Regions from separate parts of the Halobacillus sp. B23F22_1 genome, predicted to be linked through region 3. Evidence: predicted binding sites of a transcription regulator. Region 3 holds the regulator's gene; each other region holds the start of a gene.
The links. Region 3 encodes LexA, which represses DNA repair genes until DNA is damaged. Its sites were predicted from a motif close to CGAACATATGTTCG; they were not measured.

Region 1 (9,934 bases), on a different contig from region 3:
TGGAAAATAGCAACAACAGCAAGTAAAATAGCAATACAAAGTGAAGCAACCTGTAAGCGGACGAGCGGTTCATAGGGATGTCTCATTAGATCACCCCTTTCTGCAATAGTAAGCGAAAGTTAACGGGGAGAATAGTTGGTCAATCCGTTATTTCCACCATTGTAGGGATAGCTGTAATTGATTTCTTCATCAAATGTAATGTAATCCAGATAAACCATAAGCAGAATGTAGCGTTTACCGGTTTGAGGGTCACTTAATATAATATGATCACGTCCAGCAGCTTCAATAATTCCTTTGAAAACTTTCGCATTCCATTCCTCGTTGTTTTCAAATGTCATATATACTGTAGCTTCTTTACCCCGGTTTAATCGCAGAATATTTTCAATGTAGGATTCTTCTACAGGGAGCATCCCATTCCCGTTGTTATTTCCATTAGTAGGTCCGTTATTGTTATTGTTCCCGTTAGACATATAGGGGACTTGCATTCCGTTCATGCCATTTCCATTATTGTTATTATTCCCATTATTGCCGTTGTTTGCGTTTGTACTGTAATAACCATTTGATCCATTGGCACTCGCCATTGCATATTGGTACATATATGGATGGCCCGGATAGTAAGGCATTCCTGCATTCATCCCCTGCATCCCCTGCATTCCTTGGTGCTTCTTAACCAAAACAATCACTCCTTCTTATTTTTAATAAACAGTAGGGCAATCAGCACGGGTCGGGGCAAAGAAACAATGAGACTTAAAACGCCCTACATTCGGCTGTCCAAACCATGTAGCTGGACATTCTCCCTGCGGCATAAAGAACCACAGCGTATTTGTCGCAGGAGAAAACCGCTCGCCGTTGATCACTCGCCGTGCCAAATTAATATCCCTCTGTCTCGCCCGTTGATAAAAATAACCCTTTTGCGTCGCCTCAAACCCACCGGGACTTTGAAAGACCATATTGCGGATGTTGCGAATGTCTTTAAAATCTAAACAGTCCGCACGCACCCTGTTCACCCCGGTATTCCCTACCATCAGCATCCCTTGCTTTCCATCTCCTTCTGCCTCGGCTCTCATTAAACGTGCCAGCAGCTTAACATCCTCTTCGTTGAATGGTACGACAGCCATGTCGGCACCCCACTTCGCAAACTGACTCTCTATCACTATATGAATAAGCCTGCCTAAGATATGAATAAAAATTGAAGGGGAGATTATAAGGGAGAACGTTCTTATTTTTAGTTGAATTGTTCATAAAAAAGATCCCCGCGGCTTATGCCGGCGAGGATTGTGGTCGAACTTATACGTGTAAAAATTGTGGGATTTCATCTGTTTTCAGAAGGTTGCCTACGTAGAATGAACCAAAATCACCGTAGCGTGACGTTACTTCATCAAAGCGCATTTCATAGACGAGTTTCTTAAATTGAAGCATATCATGCGCGAACAAAGTAACTCCCCATTCCCAGTCGTCAAACCCGATGGAGCCTGTAATGATTTGACGGATCTTGCCGGCATACTGACGGCCAGTCATACCATGGGCATACATAAGCTTCGCACGCTCGTCTTTTTCAAGAACGTACCAGTTATCATTACCCTGGCGTCGTTTGTCCATGGGGTAGAAACAGATATGGTTCCATTTTGGCAGAATGGGTTTTAAGCGGCCCTGGATTTCAGGGTCGTTTTCATCCGCATTTCCCATATAGTTGGAAAGTTCCACTACAGAAACATAGGAGTAAGCTTTTGTCGTATACTCAGCCAGCTTCGATTTATTAAACGCTGTTTCAATCTCATTCAATTCTTCCATGGTAGGGCGGAGAATCATCATGACGAGATCTGCCTTTTGTCCAACAATCGTGTAAAGAGCGTGACTTCCTTGTTTGCTCTTTTCAGTCGTTTCCCATTTTTCAATAAATCCTTGAAATTCATGAATGGCTTGTTCACGTTCTTCATTGCTCGCTTGTTTCCAAGCTGTCCAGTCGACGGTGCGGAAATCGTGCAAGCAATACCATCCATCCATTGTAACTACTGCTTCAGGCATGATAGGATCGCTCCTTTTATGTGAATTGTTATAGTATTTTCATCTTATTCAATATAACACAATTCAACGTAAATTATCATTTCAGCTAATTTGAAAGTATTGTGAACAAAAAAATAGGGTAAAGATAATATGTAATCGCTTAATATGAAAAATTCGTTTCGAAATACTTTTAATTAAACACAAAAGGTCTTATTATATAGTACAGAAAATAAATTGGAGGGTTAAAAGATGAGTAACCTATTTGATACATTGAAAGCCAAAATGAGTGGTGAAAGCAAGAAAGTCGTCTTTCCTGAAGCTTTAGATGAACGAATTCTGACTGCAGTAAGCAAACTTGGGGCAGAAGGTTTTGTGAAACCTGTACTAGTTGGAAATAAAGGTGAAGTAGAACAGAAAGCAGCTGAAGTAGGAGTAGACATTTCCACATCCGAGATTCTGGATCCAGCCAGCTATGAAGCTTTTGACGAGATGGTGGCAAGCTTCGTAGAACGACGTAAAGGAAAAGCAACGGAGGAGCAGGCTCGCGAAATTCTGCAAGGCGGCAACTATTTCGGAACAATGCTCGTTTATATGAACAAAGCTGATGGACTTGTAAGTGGAGCGGCTCACTCTACAGCAGATACGGTTCGCCCGGCCCTGCAAATCATTAAGACGAAGCCGGGAATCAAAAAGACATCCGGCGTCTTTATCATGGTTAGGGATGAAGAAAAGTATGTATTTGCGGATTGTGCCATCAACATTTCACCGGACAGTCAGGACCTGGCAGAGATCGCGTTAGCAAGTGCGGACACCGCTGCGCTGTTTGACATCGATCCAAAAGTAGCGATGCTGAGCTTTTCTACAAAAGGTTCAGCGAAATCACCTGAAACAGAAAAAGTAAACGAAGCTGTAGAATTGGCAAAGCAGCAAAATGGAGAACTTTTAATTGACGGAGAATTCCAGTTTGATGCAGCATTCGTTCCTTCTGTAGCTCAGAAAAAAGCACCGGATTCGCCACTAAGAGGGGAAGCGAACACGTTTATCTTCCCAAGTCTTGAAGCGGGAAACATCGGGTACAAAATTGCCCAGCGCTTAGGGAATTTTGACGCAGTAGGACCTATCCTTCAAGGTTTGAACCAGCCAGTGAATGATTTATCTCGCGGCTGTAATTCAGATGATGTATACAAGCTTGCTATTATTACAGCAGCTCAATCTCTATAGCAGCAATACCAACCGCAGGTACCTGGTACCTTAAATAAAAAAGCACTGGAGCTTAGTCTTGAATCTGCTCCAGTGCTTTATTATTGCGGATAATCATCTGTTCAAAACGCTTCGTGAACGTTTCAATTTCTTCACCTTCTAATGAATTCGCTACGAGACGATCTGACCATTTATTTAACTGATAAAGAATACGGTTTCTCACATCTTCCACTGTTAAATCTGCGCCAAGCAGTTCGTTGAGTGAAGCCATGACCGATGGGTCTATATCTGGATATTGAAAGCGTGTGGGCTCCTCATTGAGGCCGGCCTTGTAAAAGTTCTTCAGCAGTGCAGCACGTTCGGCTCCGCTTCCGGTAACGTCTAAATAAATTTGAACCGCGGATCCTCGTTTCACACGGCGCTGGGATATCCCTGCAAACTTTTTACCCCCTATACTTAAATCATAAGTCCCGGGGCAGTATGACTGGGTGATTTCGTAAGCTTCAATCTGGTCAGTGAGGTCAGCGAACAAGTGCTGAATGAATTTGACCATCGCTTCATAGCCGTCGTGAATGTTAACTTCTTTGGCGTCTGGAAAAATAAGTGATAGGTTCAGTACGCCTTCGTCGAGTACGACGGCGAGGCCGCCTGAGTTGCGGACGACGACTTGATAGCCTTGCTCTTTTAAGTAATCGATCGCTTCAGCAATATGGGGGAGGCGAGCGTCCGGGATGCCGAGGACCACCGTGTCGTGATGGACCCAAAGGCGCGCAGTCGTTGGGGATTCATGCTCACCGACAGAAATGGCCAGTGCGTCATCAATAGCGAAGGACTGCAGCGCTGAGAAAGTCGGCCCCATATTGCTTTGGTCAATAAAGCGGTAAACCGCTGGATGTAATAATTGCTTTGACATAAAAATTTTCTCCTTTTTCATAGCAGCACTATTATAACAGAAAAAGTGGACAGCAGTAATGGTGTAAAAGCTGTAGAGTAGGGAAAGAGCATAATGGGGCAGCACATATAGAATGGTGAGAGCAAAGGGGGTACCAGTACACAAATACTAATATCCATCATTGAACTAATTTTGCTTTTGTGTACCTGGTACCCAGTGCTTTCATTTTCGCAAAGCTGAAACACAAAAACAGTGCGCGGTACCAATACACATTTTCAGCAATGAACGAGATTTTGTCTTTGTGTACCTGCTACCAAAGGTATATAATAGGAAGAAATGTCGTGAGGGAAGGATCGTCTGATGGCTTATCGTGATGAGCAATTAAGTGAAGAGAAAGTATTTAAGGATCCTGTTCATCGATATATTCATGTGCGGGATCAAGTGATATGGGATTTGATTGGTACACCAGAGTTTCAGCGTCTTCGCAGGATTCGCCAGCTGGGGACGTGTTATTTGACGTTTCATGGGGCGGAGCACAGCCGGTTTAACCATTCGCTCGGAGTGTATGAAATTGTGAGGCGTATTATCTCAAACTTTAAAGATCGCCCGAATTGGGATGAGAACGAACGCCTGCTTTGTTTGGCTGCTGCGCTGCTGCATGATTTAGGGCACGGGCCTTTTTCGCATTCATTTGAAAAAGTGTTCAAGCTGGACCATGAGGATTTTACACAGGCGATTTTACTCGGGGATACAAAGGTGAATGAAGTCCTTTCGAAAGTTGATAAAAATTTTCCTAAGCAAGTAGCGGATGTGATTAACAAAACGTATCAAAATAAGCTGGTGGTTAGTTTGATTTCAAGTCAGATCGATGCGGACCGTATGGATTACCTGCAGCGTGATGCGTATTTTACAGGAGTAAGTTATGGTCATTTTGATATGGAACGGATTTTGCGTGTGATGCGTCCGATGGAAGATCAAGTCGTCGTTAAAGAAAGCGGCATGCATGCGGTTGAGGATTACATAATGAGTCGTTATCAAATGTACTGGCAAGTTTATTTTCATCCGGTGACGCGAAGTGCAGAAGTGATTTTATCTAAAATCCTTCATCGGGCCAAGGAGCTGTATGAGGAGGGGTATCGCTTTAAACTGGAGCCTACTCATTTCTTGTCTTTCTTTAAAGGGGAGCCGACACTTAGTGAATATTTAGGGCTTGATGAGTCAATTGCGCTTTACTATTTCCAAATGTGGATGCAGGAAGACGACGAAATTTTATCAGATTTGTGTGATCGGTTTGTGAACCGCCGCTTATTTAAATACATTGAATTTAATCCAAATTTGCAAATGTCGGAATGGATGGAACTCTATAAGCTTTTCCAAAAGGCGGGGATTAACCCGGATTACTATTTGGTGGTTGATTCCAGCTCGGATTTGCCGTACGATTTTTACCGGCCTGGTGAAGAAGGGGAGCGTCTGCCGATTCACCTTCTGCAGCCAAATCAGGAATTGAAGGAACTTTCAAGGTTATCTGAGATTGTGGAGTCAATCTCAGGGAAGAAACGAACGGATCACAAGTTATACATCCCTCAGGACTTGCTTGAAGGGATGTCCAATCGCAGTAAAACGAAGAAACGAATTATGGAAATTTTGTATGGATAGGGAGTGGGGATGCTATGTTGGAGAACCATGCCAAGCTGATGCAGTTCTTCTCAAGCTCTGACGCAATTGTAGGAAGAAAAAGGCTGCAAAAAATGATTTATATCCTGAAAAAATGTGACGTGCCTTTTGAGGAGCGTTACCAATTTCATTTTTACGGTCCTTATTCTGAAGAATTAACTCTTCGTATTGAAGAAATGTGTAATCTTGGATTTATAAGTGAAACGAAAGAAGAAAAGAAGAATTACTACCAGTACCGCTATGAAGTTACTGATTCGGGGAAAGAATTTATGGAGCGTTACCATACGGAACTGCCGTCGTTAAACCGCCGTATCGATGAGATGAACGAAAAAAGCTCTCGTTTCTTAGAACTTGTCTCGACCATGCTTTTCTTTGAACATCTTCCTAAGGAAGAGATTTCAGAAAAAGTATTTTCAGTGAAAAGCAAGCAAAACTACACAGTTGAAGATATTGAAGAAGGATGGGAATTTATTGAAAATATCCGCCAGAATCATTAGAAGGTATACTGTTCGCCAGTATATCTTTTTTTGTTATGTATTTTCATGAAAATGGATCAGTGCATTTCCGGCTTTGGTTAAAGATGGTTCCTATTTCAGGCAGCATGGACGTTAAACAAACGTTTGATTAACCGATCAGAAAAAGCTCCCAAGCGCTGTGCGCTTGAGAGCTTCCGGCCTAATCAATGAGGCGTTTGCCGCCGACCCCATAGTGTTGTTTTTTCATTTCTTCAATCACTACCGTCACTGCTTCTTTACGAGCGCCCGTGGTTTCTGTAACGGAGCTAGTCACACTTTCTACTAACGCCTTTTTCTGTTCATCGGTACGCCCTTCAAGCATTTGGACTGTTACGATCGGCATAACGTTCTCCCCTTTTATCCTATAAATATATCCCTTAACGTTTTACTTCGTCAAAAAATCTCGAATTCCTTCCTTTTTTCTAAAAAAAATTCATTTCTTGCAAAGGCCTGTGCTCTGAAATTGGGGCGGACCCTATGTTAGAATAGGAGCAACAGCCAGCTAAAAGGAGGATCCAGGTACCAATGAAGGAATTTGATCAATTTAAAAATAATAAGCAAGAAGAAGGCAGCGATAAAAAGAAAAATCAATTCACAATCATAAAAGATGATTCCACTGATGGCCACGGGGGCTATGGTGTTGGATCGATTAGTCTTGAAAATATGACTCCGGTCATTGTAGATCCAAATGAAGAAGAAGCGTTTATGGATATGGGTGCTCTTCATGCAAGAAGTGCGGTAGAGAAACGCATTCGCTTTTTAACAGATCGTTCAGAAGTGCCGAACGGCAAGCTTTACTGGATTGTATGGGTGACGGTCGACTATCGGGAAGGAAACCCTTGCTTTTACGGTGTGGCCGGAAGTGAAATTGTCGTAGACCGTGAGATCCGCCGCGGCTATAAGCTGCTTCCAGAACACGTGAACCATATGGATAAATCACTAAAAGGAAAATTTGTCGTCGATCATATGGATGAAAAATCAAGGCATATTCTAGGCGAATATTTACGTGAATTTAAACCGGAACTTTGGGAAAATACAGCCCAAGAACTGAAAGACAGCCTCGGCGCTCAATAATGTGATTTTGATTAACCATCCTTCTCCATTCATGGAGGGGGATTTTTTATGAAGGAGCGGTTTCCGTAAAATACCAGTGTAAAAAGAGAACGTATGTGCTATTATAAGAACAAACGTTCGCGGTAAAAGGAGAGTCAAAAATGGATAGTCGAGATCGAGGAACGATTAAGTGGACCTCACTGATGTTACCTGAGCACGTCGAGATGATTAAAAAAGTTTGGAAGGAGGATGAACGCGTCGAAAAAGGAATGCTTGATGAGCAAAAAGCTGTTGAAATTGACTTCATCCTGCAGAGAGCGGTACATGATCAGTTAACTGTGGACCTTAGTGTACACAATGGGTTTGATTATGAAAGCTGGCGTGTGAAGATAACTGCCGTCGATAAACGTGCTCGTAAAATCAAGGCGTTAGATTTGCGGGCAAAGGATCCAGTGGAATTTTTACTCGATGATATTGCGGACATCGCGATTGTGTAAGCATTTGTCATTTTGTTCACAAAATGTTCAATAACTTTTGGCATGACGAATCTTGACTAATGCGCAGCGAGAATAATATATTTAATAACACATGGGTTATACATGTATGCTAGGACAAAGAAAGCGACCGGTCAGTGCCGGTCGTTTTCTTTGTCTTTTTTTAGTTTTTTTCTTTTTTCTCTCGGTACCAGGTACAGAAGTTGATGTCGTCGGTACCTGGTACAGAAAAGCCGATTCTACTGAAACCAGTCTACAATGCTGCGGTACCATGGGTCTTTTTCCAGTTCTTCTTCGATTTCTTTAATATCGGAATCTTCTTCTTCGCAGGTCTCTTTTGGTACATCTTTTTTCTTTACATATACGAGGCGTTCTTCAGGACAAGCTGGGCCGGAAAGCTTCCCGGATTCAGGGTTAATATAGACTCCTTTTAGGTCTCCGGGCGGTGTAAAGGCCGCCACGGGCAGGTCCTCGTGGATTCGTTCCATCGTATTCGCCCATAGCTCTTTAGAATACTGCTGATCTCTCGGCTGTGTCATTTTCCGATTATCATCGTAACCGCTCCATACACCCATCACATATTGAGGGCTGAAGCCGATCATCCAGCTGTCCGAATCGGTTGTACCTGACTTACCGCCGTACGTTCGTGACAGTTGGTCGGCAATACTGGAACCGGTAACGTTCATATATCCGTTTAATGCAGAATCAAAGATCCCGGTCATCATGTGAGTCACCGAAAAAGCTGCTTCTTTATCTAGTTTTTTTCCTTCGACGGACTCAGGTTCTTCATATTCGTATAAAACATTCTCTCTGTGATCCGTAATTTTTGAAATGGTATGCTTTTGAATTTTTGGTGAACCGCCTGTTAGCTTCGAATATCCGTTAACCATATCGTAAAGAGAAATTGAAGCTGTTCCGAGTGCAAGAGACGGAACGGCAGGAAGGTCTTCATTAAAGCCAAAATCACGCAGCGTATCTATAAATGTCTTCGGTCCAATATCGAGATGAGTTTTTACAGCGTATATGTTATCTGATAAAGCAAGCGCCTGGGCCATCGTGATGTCATCGTTGGCGTAGTAACTATTATAATTGCTGGGCGAATAAACATCGCCATCTTCCAGCTCAAATGTAGTCGGCTTGCTTTCCTGCATCGTTAATGGAGAATAGCCATTGTTTAATGCCGCATAATACAAAAATGGTTTAATGGTACTGCCGACCATACGCTTCGACTGCGTGACGCGGTTGAATGAGCTCGCGCTGTAATCCCTTCCGCCGGCCATTGCAGTGACAGCCCCTGTATTATTATCCATTACGACCGCAGCTGTTTCAATCTCCGCAGCACCATTGAACTCTTCGTCTAACGCTGCTTCAAGCTCGTTTTGATGATCCGGATTGAGCGTAGTATAAATATGGAAGCCCCCGGACTCGACGGCTTCTACTTCTATATCGAGCAAACGTGCAGCCTCGCGGACAACTTCATCTTGAAAATATGGGCCGACCGCCTTAGCTTCTTCGGCAGAATGGTCATAATAGTCGAGGGAAGCGGTAACAGCTTCATTTTTCTCCGAGTTTGTAATGAACTCCAGGTCATTCATGCGCGATAAAATTCGCTCCTGCCGCGATTCCGCATTATCCTTGTCAGCGAGTGGGGAGTAGTAACTCGGCCCTTTAGGTACACCTGCAAGCATCGTAGCTTCTGCCAATGTTAAGTCTCCTGCATTTTTATTAAAAAAGTAACGACTGGCCGATTCGATGCCATAAGCGCCGTGGCCATAGTAAATCGTGTTGAGATACCCTTCTAATATTTCATCTTTATCATAGAAAATCTCCAGCCTGATCGCGTAAAAGGCTTCCTTTAATTTTCTTGTCCACGTCTTTTCATGAGATAAGTAGAGGTTGCGGGCATACTGCTGCGTAATCGTGCTCGCGCCTTCGACCATTCTCATAGCTTTTAAATCCGTTAACGCGGCTGAAGCCACTCGTTTAAAATCAAAACCATAATGATTATAAAAACGATGATCCTCAATGGCCAGGGTCGCATCGATCACTTCCTCCGGCATCTCATCTAAGCTGATCCACTGTCTGCTTGCCCCGACATCATA
Region 2 (9,934 bases), 420 kb from region 3:
TCGGCACCTCCCGGTTAAAGTGTGCGTATGCTTTAGGAGTGACGACTCTCCCTCGAGGAGTACGCTGAATGAAGCCGGTTTGCAGCAGAAATGGCTCATATACATCCTCGATGGTTTGAGATTCTTCACCTATGGTAGCAGAAATCGTATCAAGACCGACAGGGCCTCCCCTGAAGCTGTCGATAATGGCTAAAAGAAACTTATGATCAATGTGATCTAAGCCTTCTCCATCCACTTGCAGCATTTTTAGAGCTGTTTGTGTTGTATCATTTGAAATAACCGATTCTCCTCGTACTTGTGCAATATCCCTCACTCGTTTAAGCAAGCGATTCGCAATCCTCGGGGTGCCTCTTGAGCGGCGAGCGACTTCAGCAGCCGCTTCACTATCTATTCCAATATGAAAAATATCTGCTGTTCTTTCTACAATGGCACACAGTGCTTTAGTGTCATAGTAATCTAATCGGCTGTGTACACCAAAACGGTCTCTTAATGGTGCGGAAAGCAGCCCTGCACGAGTAGTAGCACCCACTAAAGTAAATGGCGGCAGATCCAGTCTGACCGACCGAGCACTTGGACCCGTCCCCACTACAATATCTAAGCAAAAGTCCTCCATCGCGGGGTATAATATCTCTTCCACTGAACGCGGCAACCGATGAATTTCATCAATAAAGAGTACATCTCCAGCCTCCAGGGAGGAAAGAATAGCAGCTAAATCTCCCGCACGTTCGATAGCTGGGCCGGCTGTTGTTCGAAATTGTACATTCATCTCATTCGCAATAATCGAAGCGAGCGTCGTCTTACCCAAGCCAGGCGGCCCGTACAAAAGTGTATGATCTAAAGGTTCTTCGCGCATCTTAGCCGCTTCAATGAAAATGTGCAGATTCTCTTTCGTTTTATCTTGCCCAATATATTGACGCAGCCATTCTGGGCGTAAACTCAACTCTATATCCCGTTCCGTCTCTTGTTGTTCTCCAGAGATCATCCGGTCTTCCATTCTTTATACCTCCTTTCCATTATACTTTCATTAGTAACTGTAAACCCTGCCTGATATAATCATCCACACTACTGTGATTTGCTTTGACTAGTTCAGGCTTAACCGTTTTAAGCTCTTTATCCGAATAGCCTAAGGCTTTCAATGCTTCCAGTGCTTCATCAATATACTCTCTTTTCTGCTTATCTGATCCAGCCTCTTCGAAGAAGATCGTTTGTTCATTTTGCTCATCAGGCAGCCATACGATCAGCTTGCCTTTTAAATCTAAAATCATTTGGCGGGCTGTTTTTTTTCCTACTCCAGGAAACCTCGTTAAATATTTATCATCTTCTTGTTCTATTGCAGAAACAAACTCTGGCACACTGACACTGCCTAAGATTGCGAGAGCTCCTTTAGGTCCAATTCCTGACACGTTCAACAGTTTAGCAAATAACAACTTGTCTTCCTTTTTCTTAAAGCCGAACAGAAGTTGTTGGTCTTCTCTTACGTAATGATACGTATGAACTTTAATCTCTTTATGTAAGTCTGATTGAAAGCTAAATGGATTCGCACATAAGATTTCGTAGCCCACTCCCTGCGTTTCAATCGCAATTGCTTCTTCGTCAATTGATGTTACATTCCCTTTTATATAGGCGATCATGGTGCATTCCCCTCTATTTTCGAATTAATAATCTACATTTCATTGTAACACACAAGCACATGTTCGCATAAGCACGAACCCATAGAAAAAAACCGCCATCTTTCAGCGGTTTTCTACTTTTCACGTGCGTTCAAGTTGGCGTTGAAAAACAATTTCACCGATTCTCTGCTCTTCTACAACCCAGCCATCATATTGAGTCCAAAAATCCTCCATTGCCCATATCTTTTCACTTTTCACCTTGGTATCTATTAATTCTTCCTGGTCATACGTTTTAAGAATAACTTTTAATTCTAATGGCTCTAAATACGCAAAGGCTGGAATAGCTTTATTAAAAGTTGAAGAACTGGCATAACTATGATGGCTGGCATCCTTCTCTATATTGGCCGAAGCCGGCTGAAGAGCCATACCTATGATCATAATAATTGTCATCCAAATAGTGTACACAATTTTACCTCCTCATAAAGAAGCTGTTGTCTCTAGTATGCTCAGAAACAACAGCTTTTATAAGAGGTATTACATTATGATAGTTTCTCTAATACTTCTTCATCGGCATCTAGATTGTGATACACCTCTTGAACATCATCATTATCTTCAAGCATATCAATTAGAGTAAGCATTTTGGAGACAACCTCTTCATCTACATGCGTATAAGTAGTAGGGAACATTGTTACTTCTGCAGTCTCAAATGTATGCTCATTATCTTCTAAAACGGATTTCACTTCACTAAAATCTTCAGGAGCAGTAAAGATTTCGAATTGATCTTCCCTAGATTCTAATTCTTCACCGCCTGCTTCAATGACCTCTAAAAGTAATTCCTCTTCATCAATTTCTGTACTTGTACGATCGATGACTAAATAACCTTTACGGTTAAACATAAATGCTACACAACCATTTTCCCCAAGGTTGCCGTCATTCTTATTAAATGCATGGCGAACTTCTGCTGCCGTACGGTTCTTATTATCCGTTAACACTTTCACCATTACTGCAACACCGCCAGGCCCATACCCTTCATAGATGAATTCTTCGTAATTCACCCCATCAAGATCTCCTGTTGCTTTTTTAATGGCCCGGTCAATATTATCATTGGGCATATTATTTGATTTTGCTTTATCTACAGCTATACGGAGGTTTGCATTCATTTCCGGATCTCCGCCGCTTTCTCTGGCCGCCATAAATATTTCTCGGGCGTGTTTCATAAACAGTTTACCTTTTTTTGCATCTTGAGCGCCTTTACGACGCTTAATATTATTCCATTTGGAATGACCAGCCATAGGTATCTCCTCCCTTGGAGCAATTCTTTTCCTTTCTCAATATACCACATAAATCATTCCAAATTAAATGGGTATCGTTCTACTCATTCTCTTTAAAAAAGTCTCTAATACGCTCTCTTACTTTATCAGGAGTTTCATCTGCAGCTTTTCTGGCATTAACATCTTTCTTTTTCTCCCAAGAGTTAATGTTTGTATAAACGACCACTGGTAGATCGGTAACAGCCTGAGCTTTTTCTAATACTTTCTCCTCAATATCATCATCTCGCCAGTCATATGGATTTACCATTACCGCAACATACGCTTTTTCTCCATTCGTAAAAGCCTGTGTCATTGTAATTTCTTTAAGTTCGTTAACCTCTTGAGTAATAGCCATCGACTCTTCGTTATTAAATGCATTATCATGCGAACGATTGGTTTTAGAATATTTAGTTTCTCTCATTTCATCTTGACTCGTCCGTTTAAAGTATTGATCTTCTCCCGTCGGAATTTGGCTGCCTTCCTTTTTTCCGTCATCCTCCGTATACTCTATGGGCTGATACAATTCTTCCCCTTGACTTTCATTAGCTTTATCAGGAATATCATTGCCACAAGCACTAACCAGCATAACGAAACCAATAAAAATTGTCACTTTATAATACATAAAAAACATTCTCCTTTTTCCATACTATGTGAAAAAGGAGAATGTTTTAGTCTGTTAATTTTAGGGATTTATCGCGGCGGACCAGGAGCAATATTACGTTTATGAGCTGTACGTTTATGCATGGATTCAATGATCTTCCGGTCTTTATCAGGTATGCTCTCCCCTTTTAAATGACGATCAATCATATCATAACTGGTACCCATTTCATTTTCGTCTGTTTGGCCTTCCCACAACCCAGCGCTAGGCTTTTTATTTACAATTTCATCTGGTACTCCTAAGAACTGAGCCATCTCACGAACTTCACCTTTAGTTAAATTTACCAGGGGTACTAAATCAACTCCCCCATCACCAAACTTAGTAAAGTAGCCTGTATACCATTCAGCTGCATTATCCGTGCCCACAACTAAATAACGATGATTTGTAGCTACCGTGTAAAGGGTACTCATTCTTAGGCGGGCTCGCAGATTTGCATCAGCTATTTTTTCTTGTTCATCGTTATACGCTTCATTTAACTTTAATTGTTTGACTATGTTCCGAAACATAACGTCATGAGTTTCTGTAAGATCCACCACCATCGATTGAATATCACAAGAATCTATTACTTTTTGCGCGTGGTCTTGATCTTCTGGATTACTTTTACATGGCATAATAACTCCTAACGAATGTTCAGGGTATGCACGCTTTATTAAATGAGCTACTACTGCTGAGTCAATGCCTCCACTTACACCTACTAAAAGTCCATCAACATTTGCTTGCTCGGCTTGCATTCTCAACCACTGCACGATTTTATCAACTTTTTGCTCCACCTGAATGTTCATCCTTTCACACTTAAGATAGTATTTATCTTAGCATGAATTCTGTATACCGGACAAACGGTTTCCGACGCAGCCATGCTTCTTCAAATTTATCTAAATGGCTGGAAAGCGAGCCATCACCTCTTCTATACTTATTATAACCGTATAACCACTCCCGAATTAAATCAGCTGGCACTAATATGCCGCTCAACCAGATTTGCGGAAATTCTACTTGGTGGAAGAGTTTAAAAAAAGAAGTCTTTTTATCCTCAAGAAAAGGCAGAAAACGATGGGCTAACTGAATTTCGTCATATACCTTAGGCCCCACATGAAGAAGGTCAAAGTCTATCATTTTCACTCGGTTACTGGTATCAACAATGAAGTTATGATGGGCGACATCTCCATGCAGCCACTGGTGCTTTTCCCAGGCGTCCCTCTCCATCTCTCCCCATTGAAAAAGTGAAAATGCATAGAGCAGGCGTTCTGTTGTCGTATAAACCTCTTCAAAAAAGGTTTTTTTATTATAACTAATAAATATCTCTTGTGTCGTCTTAAACTGTTCCAAGCGGCGTTCCCATTTAATATAAAGAGGATCTCTAGGTATTGACATCATTTCTATGCCCTCAGAGGTGCGGTGGAATTTCCTCAAACAACTATAAACTTTCAACCGATCTTCTTTTTCATTAAAATCTGCATGTCGCCCTTCAATCCATTCAAATAATCCCCACTCACACCCAAGCTTACTAACGCTCTTTTCTCCAGTAGGAAATTTAGATGGTCTAGCAGCTAATTCACTAGCATGATTCCAATTTTGAAAAAAATCTATTTGCTGCAATAAAATATTAGAGCGACGATAACCCTTTAATAAATAGCACCGATCCCCTACCCAAATTTTATAAATTTTTGGTTTTATCTCAACCATTTTCTTAACATGTAAGTCTTTTCTATTCCCCAACCATTTAAAAAGGCGATCCGTGTAAGAATCGCCTTTATTTAAGTTAGGTGTCATCTCCATCATCATCCTGCCACGATTCGTTTTCTTGCCAGTTATGCACTGGTGGCTGTTGGACAGGTTGTGTGAAAAAGCCTCTCATTTGATCATTCCCATTCATCATGGGGTGAGGATACCAACCATTCATATTAGGTGCCATCATTTGGGGATTGGGCTGGTTTTCAAAGCTCATATACTCATTCATAGGCTTCTTCGCTCCACACCCGCAGTCTCCCTCTCCTTCACCCATCATATACTCGGGTGACGACTCCTCATTATGCATCCCTTGAACATATGGCATTGGCTGGTTACCCATTGGATGATGCATCATCGGTTGATTACCCATTGGTTGGTGCATCATAGGATGGTTAACCATTGGATGATTGGGCATAGGGTAATTCATTGGCTGGTTCATTGGTTGGTTCATTGGCTGATGATGCATCCCCATTACAGGGTAAGGAGGGCACCAGAAATAATCCCATGGGCTCGAATGATACGGCATATGCATTGGAGGACAATATGGAAGTGCTTGAGCATGAGGCTGGTTTTCGTGTTTAGGCTGGTAGTATTCCGTACTTTCCTCATGCACTTCTTCCATTTGTTTTGCTTTTACATTCTCCTTAGCCTTTATTTGCTCTTTAGCTTTCCCTTTTATCTTTCCTTTTGGTTTTCCTTTTTCCGGCATAGGCATTTGAGGCAAGTGGAAAGTAGTATAATAATTTTGCATGTGCTGGTCCATAGGCATTTGAATTGGCATATTCATTTGAATCGGCATCATTGGCTTTTCCATTATTGGAGCAGGCTTCGGCATTTTTTCGTCCTCTTTGATCTGAGGCATCGGCTTTGGTGCAGGTTTTGGTTTCGGCATTTCTTTTTTAGGCATCTCTTTCTTTGGCGTCTCTTTTTTAGGCATTTCTTTTTTAGGCATTTCCTTCATTGGCATTTCTTTTTTAGGGGCTTCTTTCTTTGGTGCTTCTTTTTTTACTTGTTTTTTTCCTTGAGGAACTTTAATCTTCATCCCCGGCATGATCATATCAGGATTAGATAATTGAGAGTTCACTGACTTTAATTCCTCAAAGTCCACCCCATATTTTTTTGAAATTTTCCACAACGTATCACCTTTTTGCACAACGTGAATTCTCACAATTGCAACTCCTTTCCTATGATCTACAAAGTATAAGAGCATAATCGTTTCCTAACACTTTATGCATAGACGAGGAAAAGAATGATAAATGAGCCTGATGTTTTTCTATATTAATAGTATCCCTATTCATATTTGACGAATAAAAAAACAGAGTTTAGGAAATCCTAAACTCTGTTTTTTATTTACTATTGGCAAACTGGTGATGGAATTTCTATTTGGTAGCTAGGGTAAGTACCTAAAAGCTTTAACTTACAGCCTAACGCTTCAAGCTCAGCTTTAACGCCGGGAAATAAAACATCATCATACGGCTGGTCGACATCAATTAGAAAGAAATAATTTCCTAACCCTGTTTTCATAGGACGGGATTCAATTTTAGATAAGTTCATTTTCCTCCACGCGAAGGCTGCAAGTACTTGGTGAAGCGCTCCAACGAAGTCTTTCGGCAAAGTGACCATTACGGTGGTTTTTTGTGTTGCGATTGGATGGTCTTTTACTTCAAGCTTTCTTTTGGTTTTTTGAACAACTGCAAAGCGTGTATGGTTATTGTCATAATCATGAATATTTGGGGTTAAAATATTTAATCCATTTTCTTCAGCCGCCAGGTGGTTCCCAATAGCAGCCACCTGGACTCCTTTTTCTACAACTATTTCCGCTGCTCTGCCAGTCGAAGCCGTGTAAGATAGTTCTGTATTAGGATAATTTTTATATAGATATTGATGACATTGCGCAATAGCATGACTATGCGAATAAATATGGGTGAGTGCTTCACCGTTATAATCGGGATGTACGAGTAAGTGCTGACGAATAGGAACGGTCAACTCAGCAATGACGGATTGATCCACTTGATGAATTAAATAGTCAATCGTCAAATGAACGGAACCTTCTATCGCGTTTTCTAATGGAACAACACCCGTATCAATTTCCCCTCGCTCTACTGCATCCAAGCAAGCGGGGATACTGTCAAAGCTAACAAATGAGCCCTGCTCAAATAAAGCGTCTACTGCCATTTTCGTAAAGGTACCTTTAGGCCCCAAATAACCTACTCGTTGCATATGTGTAACTCCTTCTTTCTAAGCCCCAGAACTAAGTATCTCTACTCGATCGACAAAGTCCAATTTATGAAGCCTTTGTAGTAATTGTTCAATTGAATATATCATACCAGTTGTATTTAAAGATAGTGTAACATTTGCTTTCCCTTGTAAAGGTATCGTCTGGTGAATAGTTAGCACGTTACAGCCTGACTCAGCTACTGCTATTAATAAATTAGACAACGTTCCTGTTCTATCCTCTAAATGAAAAAACAATGTTATCATTTGTTCTTTAACCATTGCTTGAAATGGAAAGACTGCATCCCTATATTTATAAAAAGCACTTCTAGAAAGACCTACTTCCTGCACCGCTTCAAAAATAGAAATAGCCTTCCCTCGTTCAATAAGCGCTTTCGCATCAATCGTTTTCTTCATTGCTTCAGGCAGTATATCACTACGGACTAAATAAAACTTCTCATTATAATCCGCCATCACTTAGCACCTCATTAATCAACAAATTCAAATTCATAATCGAGCAATCTCACCGTATCGCCATCTTTGGCTCCTCGTTTTCTAAGCTCTTCATCGACACCCATGCCGCGCATTTGACGAGCAAATCGATTGATGGATTGATCACGTGAGAAGTCCGTTTTTCTAAAGACTGATTCGATTTTTTCACCATAGAGCACATAGGCTCCGTCATCAGCTCTTGAAATTTTAAACGGTGCTTCTTCTTTCTCGTATTTATAGATTACTCTTTCTTCAATTTCCTCAATTTCTTCGGTATCCTGTTTAGGAAGTTCATCAAGTTTATCAGCTACCGCATATAGAAGTTCATCAATCCCTGTTCGAGTCGCTGTTGAAATAGGGTAGATCGTAATGTCTTCGTCTGCTTTCTGTTTAAACGCTTCTAAATACTTATCAGCTTCAGGTAAATCCATTTTATTTGCCACAATAATTTGCGGACGTCGAGTTAATCGTTCATCGTAAGAAGACAGTTCATTGTTTATTGTTACATAGTCTTCATATGGGTCACGTCCTTCTAATCCGGACATATCAATTACATGCAGAAGGAGACGTGTCCTTTCCACATGTCGTAAAAATTGATGTCCTAACCCTACACCCTCATGCGCACCTTCGATTAAGCCCGGGAGGTCGGCCATGACAAAACTGCGGTGATCTTGACTTTCTACTACACCTAAGTTAGGGGATAATGTAGTAAAATGGTAATCGGCAATTTTAGGTTTTGCAGCGGTCACAGTTGAAAGAAATGTTGATTTACCTACACTAGGGAAACCCACAAGACCAACATCTGCTAACAGCTTAAGCTCTACCTGAACATCTAACTCCTCGCCAGGTTCTCCATTTTCTGCGATTTCTGGAGCTGGATTTCTAGCAGTGGCAAATCGAGCATTTCCACGTCCGCCTCTACCTCCTTTAGCAATTATAGCTTGCTGTCTATGCTCAGTTAAATCAGCAAGTACTCTTCCTGTTTCAGTATCTTTCACTGTTGTACCTGGAGGCACACTTACAATTAGTGGGGAAGCATTTTTACCATGCTGCTTCTGGTTCATTCCATTTTCCCCGCGTTTCGCTTTAAAATGATGCTGGTAGCGAAAATCCATCAACGTATTCAGACCTTCATCTACTTCAAATATAACATCGCCGCCATTCCCACCGTCGCCTCCGGCGGGTCCCCCCATAGGAACATATTTCTCACGTCGATAGGCAACGAGTCCATTTCCTCCATCGCCGCCTTTTACAAATACTTTAACCTGATCGACAAACATATTTTCCACCTCTTTACTCTAGCTTACAGTTAATTTTCAGTTCATGATGGTGGTCGACAAAAACAGTCATTCCTTCATCATTTGTGAGTTTATCAGCTAAATCTGCTGTATCTTTAAATTCACCAGTCCAGCTCCAATTTATTTCAAACTTTTCTTTAGTTTTTAAAAAATGAATGAACCCTTCATAGAGTTCATCAGATGAGCTATGTTCATTCAAAACCGTTATGACCTTCTCAGCATAAGCTGTTAGTTGATCGTCATGACTTGATAAATCAACATCCCCGTCCAGCAGATATGTGAGTTGATAGTGACTATGACTCCAATTAAATGTAAGCAGCCAAAGCGTGAAATTCTCTGCTCCACTATTCAATAACCGTCTCTCATGCTCAGACTGTTCGATAATTTGATAAAGTTGCTCTTTCACACGCTCCATTTTATCCATAGAAGCATACCCTTGTAGTAGTTGGATTTGATTCATCCAGTCATGACGCTTATGCCTTAAGATATGAAGGATCTCTTTAATTTCCACAACAACCAGCTCCCCTTAGCTTGCCATACTAACAAAAGTATAGCAAAATTGGCGGGAAACTGAAATGAGTGTTAAATAAATAAGCCGCGCATATGCAATGGCATAGCGCGGCTTAC
Region 3 (9,934 bases):
TAATGATGAACTTTCGCCTGGTCAGCTGCGGAACATAAGTGATCGAGTAGAGCGCAGGGTAATTGATCGAAGTCAGCTCATTTTAGATATTTTTGCAAGTCGTGCCCGAACGAAAGAAGGGAAGCTGCAAGTGGAACTCGCTCAGCTGCAGTATTTACTGCCACGCCTTTCCGGGCAGGGAACGGAACTTTCTCGCCTTGGTGGTGGAATCGGAACAAGAGGACCAGGGGAAACAAAACTGGAAACTGATCGACGCCACATCCAGCGTAGAATTGATGATATAAAAAGAAGACTAAAAACGGTTGTAAAACAACGAGAGCAGTATCGTAAACGCCGGGATGAGAATTATGCATTTCAAATTGCCATCGTCGGGTATACAAACGCCGGCAAGTCCACCTTCTTTAACCGGCTCACGTCTAGTGATTCTTTTGAGGAAAACTTGTTATTTGCCACCTTGGATCCGCTCACAAGACAGATTAGTCTTCCGTCAGGTTTTCAAGCATTGCTCTCTGACACTGTAGGTTTTATTCAAGATCTTCCTACCACATTGATTGCTGCGTTTCGGTCCACACTAGAGGAAGTCACGGAAGCGGATTTTATCTTGCATCTTGTTGATGCTTCACACCCAGACCATGTGGAGCAGGAAAAAACGGTAAATCGTCTGCTTGACGATTTAGAAGCCTCTCATTTACCTAAGCTTACGGTTTATAATAAGATGGACCTTATCTCGGACGTGTTTATCCCGTCTGTGCACCCTTCGATCAAAGCAAGTGTAAAAGATCCCATTGACATCAAGCGGATTACGAATAAAATTGAATCCGTACTAACAGAGGAATGGGAGCATTATCACGCTTTTATCGAAGCTTCTTCAGGTAAACAATTACAGCAGCTTAAAAACCACAGTATAGTGACCCGGATTCGATTTATGGAAGACCAGGAAGGGTACGCAGTTGAAGGATATATTCATCCAGAGCACCCTTTAAAGTCAAGTTTATTAAGATAGGAAGATGGAATAATGGAGGAACTCGTTCAAAAAGTTGAAGAAACCATTCAACCACAGCACAAACATGTACAAACTATCGTAGATAATAATCAGGAAAAGGTTTTGCAGGCATTTCAAAATTTAAGAGTATCCGATTCGCACTTTAGTCCGACTACAGGGTATGGTTATGACGACTTTGGGCGAGACACACTTGAAGCGCTCTATGCTGAAATTTTTAAAGCGGAAGACGCAATTGTTCGCCCTCAATTAATTTCAGGTACTCACGCGATTACAACGGCCCTCTTTGGAGTATTACGTCCTGGAGACGAGCTGTTATATATCACAGGTGCTCCTTACGATACATTAGAGGAAGTAATCGGCAAACCAAACCAAAAGGATAGTGGCTCTCTTCGTGATTTTGGGATTACATATAACTCATTGCCTCTAAAAGAAAATGGGGAAGTGGATGAACATGAGGTTCGCAAGGCAATTAATAATAAGACAAAAGTTGTTGCGATTCAACGGTCTAAAGGCTATGCTGATCGACCTTCATTTCCTATCTCTGAGATAGAGCGTATGATTGAGGTCGTTCGTTCGATGAATCGTGAACTTATAGTATTTGTGGACAACTGCTATGGCGAGTTTGTTGAAACGAGAGAACCTGTTGAGGTTGGTGCAGACTTAATGGCCGGTTCTTTAATTAAGAACCCCGGTGGAGGAATAGCAAGGATTGGAGGCTACATCGCCGGGAGGTCTGACTTAATTGAACAATGCAGCTATCGATTGACAGCTCCTGGCTTAGGTAAAGAAACAGGTCCCAGTTTAAATACTCTTCAAGAAATGTATCAAGGAATCTTTTTAGCCCCGCACGTAGTCGGAGAAGCGTTAAAAGGAGCAATATTTACTTCAAAGCTGCTAGAAACAAAAGGTTTCCAAACTTCTCCTGCCTATGATGAATACCGAACAGATTTAATCCAGTCTGTGAACTTTGAGACAGCTGACCAGATGATCGCTTTTTGCCAATCGATTCAATCTGCCTCTCCTATAAATTCTCACGTGACGCCTCATCCCAGTGCTATGCCTGGTTATGAGAGTGATGTTATTATGGCGGCTGGCACATTCATTCAAGGGGCAAGTTTAGAACTCACCGCTGATGGTCCTATTCGACCTCCTTATATGGCATTTGTACAAGGAGGCTTAACCTATTCACATGTAAAAATTGCTGTTGTAAAAGCTTTGAAAAATGCGGAAGCTAGAAAAAAGAACAGATAAGCTTAAGAACCCTGCCATAATTTTTCGAAAATTTCGATGTGAACTTTCGTCACATATGTTGACATATTATGACCTTAACGTATAATGAAGGTAGAATTTCTATTTGGGGGGTGGCACATCGATGAGTGACGAAATTCGTCGTTCTATGCCGTTGTTCCCGATGGGGATTGTACAATCACTAACTGATCTTTCAGCCCGGCAAATCAGGTATTATGAACAACATCAGCTTGTAAATCCAGCTAGATCTGACGGCAACCGCCGGCTTTTCTCGTTTAATGATGTTGATCGTTTACTTGAGATCAAATCCTTAATTGAAAAAGGCGTAAATATGGCTGGAATAAAACAAGTGTTGTCAATTACTCATCAGCCGGAGAATGAACCGTATGATGAAAAAGAAGTCGAAGAGGTTCACAATGAACTTACCGACAAAGAGCTTCGTCGTATGCTGCAACAGGAACTTTTCACCGCAGGGAGACAGGGAAAAATGAGTTTAAGACAGGGAGAAATGTCAAGATTCTTCCACTAATTGTCGTACTAGGAGGAGTAAGATGGGTTTAACTAGAGAAGAAATTTACAAAAAGATTGATGAAGAAAATGTAAAATTTATCCGCCTTCAATTTACGGATATGTTAGGGACAATAAAAAATGTTGAAATCCCTTTCAGCCAATTAGATAAGGCTTTAGACGGCATGATGATGTTTGATGGTTCTTCCATCGAAGGATTTGTTCGTATTGAAGAATCTGATATGTACTTAGTACCTGACCTTGATACGTTCGTTGTATTCCCATGGTCATCTGAAAAAGGGAAGGTAGCACGTTTTATTTGTGATATTTATAATCCAGATAAAACTCCTTTTGAAGGCTGCCCTCGTTATAACTTAAAGCGTAACCTTAAGAAAATGGAAGAGTTAGGTTTCTCTGCGTTTAATATTGGAACAGAACCAGAATTCTTCTTATTTAAACTAGATGAAAACAATGAGCCGACGTTAGAATTGAACGATAAAGGCGGATATTTTGATTTAGCACCAACAGATTTAGGTGAGAACTGCCGTCGTGACATCGTCTTAGAATTAGAAGAAATGGGCTTTGAAATTGAAGCTTCTCACCACGAAGTAGCCCCGGGTCAACATGAGATTGACTTTAAATATTCTGATGCAGTTAAACACTGTGATGACATTCAGACGTTTAAACTTGCTGTTAAAACAATCGCCCGCCAGCACGGTCTTCATGCTACTTTCATGCCGAAGCCGTTGTTTGGTGTAAACGGTTCAGGAATGCACGCTAACATGTCTCTATTTAACGAGGACGGCAATGCTTTCTTTGATGAAGGTGGAAAAGAGCAGCTTTCCGAAGTGGCTTACCAGTTTACAGCGGGTATTATTAAGCACGCAACGAACTTTACAGCTGTTACGAATCCAACAGTTAACTCTTATAAGCGTCTTGTGCCTGGTTACGAAGCTCCTTGTTACGTAGCTTGGTCTGGACAAAACCGCAGTCCATTGGTACGAGTACCTACTTCACGTGGGTTAAGTACACGTATAGAAGTACGTAGCGTGGATCCGGCAGCAAACCCGTATATGGCAATGTCTGTATTGCTTGCTGCAGGTCTTGATGGTGTAGAAAACAAACTGGAAGCTCCATCTCCTGTCGATCGTAACATCTATGTTATGAACAAAAAAGAACGCGAAGCACATGGTGTACAGGATCTTCCTGCTACATTGTATGATGCATTAGAAGAGCTTCAAAAAGATGAAATCATGATGAAAGCTCTAGGTGAGCACTTATTTGAGCACTTTATTGAAGCGAAAGAAATTGAATGGGACATGTTCCGTACGCAAGTACACCCATGGGAAAGAGAACAGTATTTACAAACTTATTAATAATGAAACCTCTTAACGTTTAATGCGTTAAGAGGTTTTTTATGTACAAGCAAGACGTACTTTGGAATAACTTAATCTGCACTCACAAATATATGAAACGTGAAGAAAAATTGAAAGTGATTTTTTGTGGTGGCTTTTAAAAGAATGTTCATATGAGGAAATGGCTCAACAAAATCAACATATTAGTCTTTTCCCTACGCGGGACAACGGAAAGGTTTATGCGCGCTGTGCTAAATTATACATTAACGAAAAGAGTCAATCTTATCACTTAAAACATCGTTTATCAGAGAAAATAAAACTTGTTCTTTAATCTCTATATAATCCGTATTCATTTTAATGCGATGACTGCGGAATAGAAAAGCATCATGTAAATAAAAAATTCGTGGTGTAGCCTGCCAAGTGTGTTCATTAATAAGGCCCCATAGATATTCCTCAAAATCTTTCGTGCAGTTCAATTGTTCACAACATATTTGAATATCTTTCTTTTTCACTTCTATTGCACCTTCGAATAAGTTCTTGCGTACAAGTTCCCACCACATTTCAGATCGTACGAATTCTCGATAATCTTCATTTTTCACAACATTTGTTGTGTTATTTTTTATTAAAGATGTCTCTGGTACGCGATCTTTAATAAACCCCCATAAATCTGATTCATTAATTTTCCATCCTTTTTTTCTAGAGGTCGGTGGGATGCCTTTTAGCGTCCCGTTTCGCAGCCAACGACGTAGGCTTTCTTTGTTCTTTGTTATTTTATATTGTTTCAATTTTTCTAATGCTTGTTCGACATTATATTGTATCATATGCGCTCCTTAATAAAACAATTGTTGTAATAAAATATACAATAATTGTTTTAATTTATCAAAACCTTTAGAAAAATATTTTCTGCCGGCGGTTACAAACTTATTTTGTCGATTTTTTTAAACTGCTTCATTTCTATACGTCGCCATTGTTCTTCTTTATTTGCAGGCTGCTATAAGTATATTAGCATTGGAATGCTGAACAGGTTTTAGTTTCTAGTAATTAAAGAATTTTGTGTATGAAGCTAAATAATTAGGAAGGATTGCAGGATTTAAACGGATATACATGGAAAGTAATTTAGGATGAATTCTTTTTACGGAATGATTGAGATGAGAGTCTATATTTTAATGGAAGGAAAAATTATGAAGGAGGAAATAATAATGAACATCAAAACTGCTGATATATGTGATCGTGTGCCAGAAAAGGTAAGAATTGTTGAACCTTCATTTTTAAGTTTAGGGAAAAAGGAAAGGTTTTTTGGACCTATTTTCACTGTTAAGGTGAAAGACGATAATGTTCTTGTTAAGAAGGCGCTGGAAACAATCCCTTCAGGCAGCGTGCTAGTTGTCGATGGAGCAGCTTCTAAAAATTGTGCATTATTAGGAGGGAACTTAGCAGAAATAGCTGCCAAAAAAGGCTTAGCAGGAATTATCATTAATGGGTATATTAGAGATCGTATAGAACTCCGCGAAGCTGAAACAGGGGTCATCGCGTTAGGAAGCCTCCCTCTAAAAAGCCGAAAAGAAGGAAAAGGAGAAGAAAATATAGCTCTAGAGTTTGGTAATGTTGTTTGGAATCCAAACGATTATGTTTATGTAGATGAAGATGGTATTCTGGTAGCCTCTGAAAATTTACATGATTAATACGACAGCCTGCCAGGATTATTAAAGTGTACTACTTCAGGTTATTCGCAAATATAGGGTATTTTCTGAAATAATGAGCCTTTAGAGCTTCTCCCTAGTACTATATAAGAGAAAGAATAAAAAATCAGCTGACCAAATTGAAGTCAGCTGATTTTTTATGCGCGGGGATTCTATTGCCCCAAGTTAAAAAATTAGTGTACCGTTCGATATAATCCTACTACTCGGCCCAGGATAGACACATCATTTAAAATAATCGGCTCCATCGTGGCGTTTTCCGGCTGTAAGCGAATGTGGTTGCTTTCTTTAAAGAATCTTTTCACAGTAGCTTCTTCGTCATCTGTCATTGCTACCACAATATCACCATTATTAGCTGTCGTCTGCTGCCTGACGATGACCATGTCGCCATCTAGTATTCCTGCTTCTATCATACTTTCCCCTTGTACGACAAGCACGAACGTGTTGTCATCTCCCCCGGCTAAAGAGTCAGGGAGAGGCACATACTCTTCAATGTTTTCTATGGCCGTAATGGGAGATCCTGCCGTTACTTTACCAATAACAGGGGCGTATGCAGCTTCTGTACGAGGTATACTTGAATCTTCCTCTAATTCAATAACTTCGATTGCTCTCGGCTTAGTAGGATCTCTGCGGATAAAACCTTTCTTTTCCAGCCTTGACAGGTGGCCGTGAACAGTAGAACTTGAAGCTAGCCCGACAGATTGGCCTATCTCTCTTACAGATGGTGGATAACCTTTTAATAGTACTTGTTCTTTAATATAGTCTAGTATTTCTTGCTGTCTTTTTGAAAGTTTACTCATATTTAAACACCTCGAACATAGGATTATAGTAGTTTCATTCTATCATGTGCTGTCCAAAAACACAAACAAGCGTTCGAAAAAAATGTTTGACAAGAACGGACGTTCGTATATAATGAAATTAACAAATGAGAACAGATGTTTTCGGGAACGCTTGTTCTTAATGGGGAGAGTGTTTAATATGTTTAACAAACTTTCAAAACTGGACGTCACTTATATTCTATTATTTGCAGCAAGCCTGGCTTTCTTATACTATTCCATGGTAACGAGTGTTTAATGAAATAGGCCAGAGAAGGGGTTACTGTAAATGAAAGCTATTTTATATTGTCGAGTAAGTACGGAAAAAGAAGAGCAAGTAAGTTCATTAGCTAGACAAAAAGCGGAATTAACAGCATTGGCCGAAAATAGATCTATAGAAATTATAGAATGCATTGAGGAACAGGCCAGCGGATATGAAATAGAACGAGATGGTGTGTTTCGGATGCTTGATTTGTTTTCAACTGAGCAAGCTGATGTGCTGTTTATACAAGATGAAACAAGGCTGGGACGTGGTAATACAAAGATAGCTTTGTTTCATCAACTTCAAAAATTAAATGTTAAAATCTATTCATTGACTGAGCAAGGTGAATTCACAATGTCAGAATCTGATTCAATGGTGTTGCAAATCGTAGGTATAGTTGAAGAATATCAGCGAAAGATTCATAATATGAAAATTCGCAGAGGAATGAGAAAAGCAGTAGAAAATGGATATAACCCTCAAAAGAACTTATCCAACCAACACCTAGCACCAGGAAGAGAAAGAGTGGAGTTTCCAATTGAAGAAGTCGTTAGACTGAGAGATAATAAGCTTACTTTTAATGAAATTGCAGCTACCCTTCGGGGATTAGGGTTTGATGTTTCAAAAGCTACTGTACATAGAAGATACAGAGAGTTTGTCTCACTTGAAAAACTAAATGAAGAGCGTTAATATAGTGAAAAGACAAGTGTCGAATCGACTCTTGTCTTTTCTTTAGATCCTCACATTAAAGGAGAATTTTAAATGATTTCTAACGAAAAGTTAAATCGTATAAATGAGCTTTCTCATAAGTCCAAGGAAGAAGGACTTACGGATAAAGAAAAAGAAGAACAACAGGAACTACGTCAAGAATATTTAAAAAACGTTCGAAAGTCTTTTAAAAACCAGCTGAAAGGCATGAAAGTAGTTGATCCCGAAGGTAACGACGTCACTCCTGAGAAGCTGAAGAGAATGCAAGAAAATGAGAAAAAGCATTAATAACCGCACGCACATGATGTGCGGTTTTTTGTTTATTTTTTAAGGGTCGGGGGAAATTAAATGAGTGACTCCTGAAGAAAATCCGTTGTGAAACTTGTCACGTACTTCATTTCATTATACGATAATACATGTTACATACGCGCTAGAAGAAAGGGGAAATTATTTTGGCAAACAGTATTGAACAAACTTCCATTAATACAATACGTACACTAACTATTGATGCAGTTGAAAAAGCAAGCTCGGGCCATCCGGGAATGCCTATGGGGGCTGCGCCTATGGCGTATACGTTATGGACACAATTTATGAATCATAACCCTAATAATTCAGATTGGTTCAATAGAGACCGATTTGTTTTATCAGCCGGTCACGGATCTATGCTTTTATATAGCCTGCTTCACCTTTCCGGCTATAAAGTAACCATTGATGATTTAAAAGAATTCCGTCAGTGGGACTCCAAAACACCTGGTCATCCAGAATATGGACACACAGACGGTGTGGAAGCAACCACAGGACCGCTAGGTCAAGGATTAGCCATGGCAACTGGAATGGCAATGGCAGAAGCGCATTTAAGCGCGAAATATAATAGAGATCAATACAATGTTGTTGATCACTATACATTTGCTATTTGTGGTGATGGGGACCTGATGGAAGGTGTTTCTCAAGAATCAGCTTCGCTTGCCGGTCATTTAGGACTTGGAAAGTTAGTCGTACTATACGATTCTAATGATATCTCACTTGATGGAGATTTGAACCGTTCATTTAGTGAAAGTGTTGAAAAGCGTTATGAAGCTTATGGATGGCAAGTAATCCGTGTAGAAAATGGTACAGATACTGAAGAAATAGCTAATGCTATTGAGAAAGCGAAACAAAACACAGACCAACCTACAATGATTGAAGTTAAAACGGTTATTGGTTATGGGTCACCTAACAAATCAGGAAAATCTGATTCTCACGGCGCGCCATTAGGCGAAGAGGAAGTCACAGCAACGAAAGAATATTACAAGTGGGGGCACGAACCATTTCATGTACCTGACGAAGTGTATGAAGACTTCAGCAACAAAGTGAAAGATAATGGTGCGAAAAAAGAATCGGAATGGAATGACATATTTAATGAATACAAACAGAAATATCCTGAATTAGCTGAAGAATTTGAATTAGCTAAAGAAGGTAAGCTGCCAGAAGGGTGGGAAGAGAATCTTCCAAGCTTTGAACCAGGTGAAGATAACCTGGCTACTCGTGCAGCTTCTGGTGAAGTAATTAATTCTTTATCAAAAGCGATTCCTTACTTCTTCGGCGGAAGTGCTGATTTAGCTGGTTCAAACAAAACAGCTGTTAAAGAGGAAGAAGATTTTTCACGACATAATTATGCAGGCCGAAATATTTGGTTCGGAGTACGCGAATTTGCGATGGCTGCTGCGTTAAACGGCATGGCGCTTCACGGTGGTTTGAAAGTGTATGCTGGAACGTTCTTCGTATTCAGCGATTACTTGCGTCCGGCCCTTCGTTTATCTGCGCTTATGAACTTGCCTGTTAATTATGTATTAACGCATGATTCTGTTGCAGTAGGAGAAGACGGTCCAACTCACGAACCAATTGAACAGCTTTCTTCTTTAAGGGCTGTACCTAATCTGTCAGTTGTTCGACCGGCTGATGGGAACGAAACTAGTGCGGCCTGGAGAATTGCTTTAGAATCAAATACAACACCAAATGCTCTTGTTCTTACGCGACAAGGTCTTCCGACTCTTGATGGGACAAAAGAGAAAGCGTACGAAGGTGTAAAACGAGGCGCATATGTGCTTGTTGATTCTGACAAAGAAACACCTGATGGCATTCTTTTAGCTTCTGGTTCAGAAGTCCAGCTTGCTGTTAAAGCGCAAGAAGAACTGAAAACTAAAGGGTATGATGTTCGCGTTGTCAGCGTTCCTTCCTTTGATCGTTTCCAAGCTCAAAACGACGATTATAAAGAAAGTGTACTGCCTAACAATGTAAGACAACGTCTTGCTGTTGAAATGGGTGCATCCTTTGGCTGGGAGCGCTATGTAGGGCTTGATGGA

Region 1: the regulator LexA is predicted to act here: its motif matches at 7,466-7,479, upstream of ACGTNH_RS02960 (YolD-like family protein).
Region 2: the regulator LexA is predicted to act here: its motif matches at 1,684-1,697, upstream of ruvA (Holliday junction branch migration protein RuvA).

The regions. Positions count from the first base shown of each region.
Region 1 covers NZ_JBIEKE010000001.1:593,484-603,417, forward strand. Annotated here, with positions in the region: gene ACGTNH_RS02910 (hypothetical protein) at 1-86, opposite strand, end outside; gene gerQ (spore coat protein GerQ) at 120-653, opposite strand; gene ACGTNH_RS02920 (cell wall hydrolase) at 696-1,118, opposite strand; gene hemQ (hydrogen peroxide-dependent heme synthase) at 1,288-2,025, opposite strand; gene pta (phosphate acetyltransferase) at 2,254-3,225, shown strand; gene lipL (octanoyl-[GcvH]:protein N-octanoyltransferase) at 3,278-4,117, opposite strand; gene ACGTNH_RS02940 (HD domain-containing protein) at 4,457-5,752, shown strand; gene ACGTNH_RS02945 (YwgA family protein) at 5,767-6,267, shown strand; gene thmT (2-hydroxymuconate tautomerase) at 6,446-6,628, opposite strand; gene ACGTNH_RS02955 (YwhD family protein) at 6,811-7,359, shown strand; gene ACGTNH_RS02960 (YolD-like family protein) at 7,500-7,835, shown strand; gene ACGTNH_RS02965 (transglycosylase domain-containing protein) at 8,072-9,934, opposite strand, start outside.
Region 2 covers NZ_JBIEKE010000002.1:172,015-181,948, reverse strand. Annotated here, with positions in the region: gene ruvB (Holliday junction branch migration DNA helicase RuvB) at 1-994, opposite strand, end outside; gene ruvA (Holliday junction branch migration protein RuvA) at 1,014-1,631, opposite strand; gene ACGTNH_RS08630 (BofC N-terminal domain-containing protein) at 1,752-2,075, opposite strand; gene ACGTNH_RS08625 (YebC/PmpR family DNA-binding transcriptional regulator) at 2,150-2,902, opposite strand; gene ACGTNH_RS08620 (YhcN/YlaJ family sporulation lipoprotein) at 2,982-3,542, opposite strand; gene nadE (NAD(+) synthase) at 3,611-4,348, opposite strand; gene ACGTNH_RS08610 (phosphotransferase) at 4,383-5,345, opposite strand; gene safA (SafA/ExsA family spore coat assembly protein) at 5,335-6,471, opposite strand; gene pheA (prephenate dehydratase) at 6,657-7,523, opposite strand; gene thrR (transcriptional regulator ThrR) at 7,542-7,991, opposite strand; gene obgE (GTPase ObgE) at 8,006-9,289, opposite strand; gene ACGTNH_RS08585 (Spo0B domain-containing protein) at 9,303-9,818, opposite strand.
Region 3 covers NZ_JBIEKE010000002.1:587,616-597,549, reverse strand. Annotated here, with positions in the region: gene hflX (GTPase HflX) at 1-1,003, shown strand, start outside; gene ACGTNH_RS10845 (methionine gamma-lyase family protein) at 1,016-2,254, shown strand; gene ACGTNH_RS10840 (MerR family transcriptional regulator) at 2,376-2,780, shown strand; gene glnA (type I glutamate--ammonia ligase) at 2,803-4,134, shown strand; gene ACGTNH_RS10830 (hypothetical protein) at 4,377-4,934, opposite strand; gene rraA (ribonuclease E activity regulator RraA) at 5,313-5,795, shown strand; gene lexA (transcriptional repressor LexA) at 5,987-6,610, opposite strand; gene ACGTNH_RS10815 (YneB family resolvase-like protein) at 6,915-7,574, shown strand; gene ACGTNH_RS10810 (DUF896 domain-containing protein) at 7,647-7,880, shown strand; gene tkt (transketolase) at 8,045-9,934, shown strand, end outside.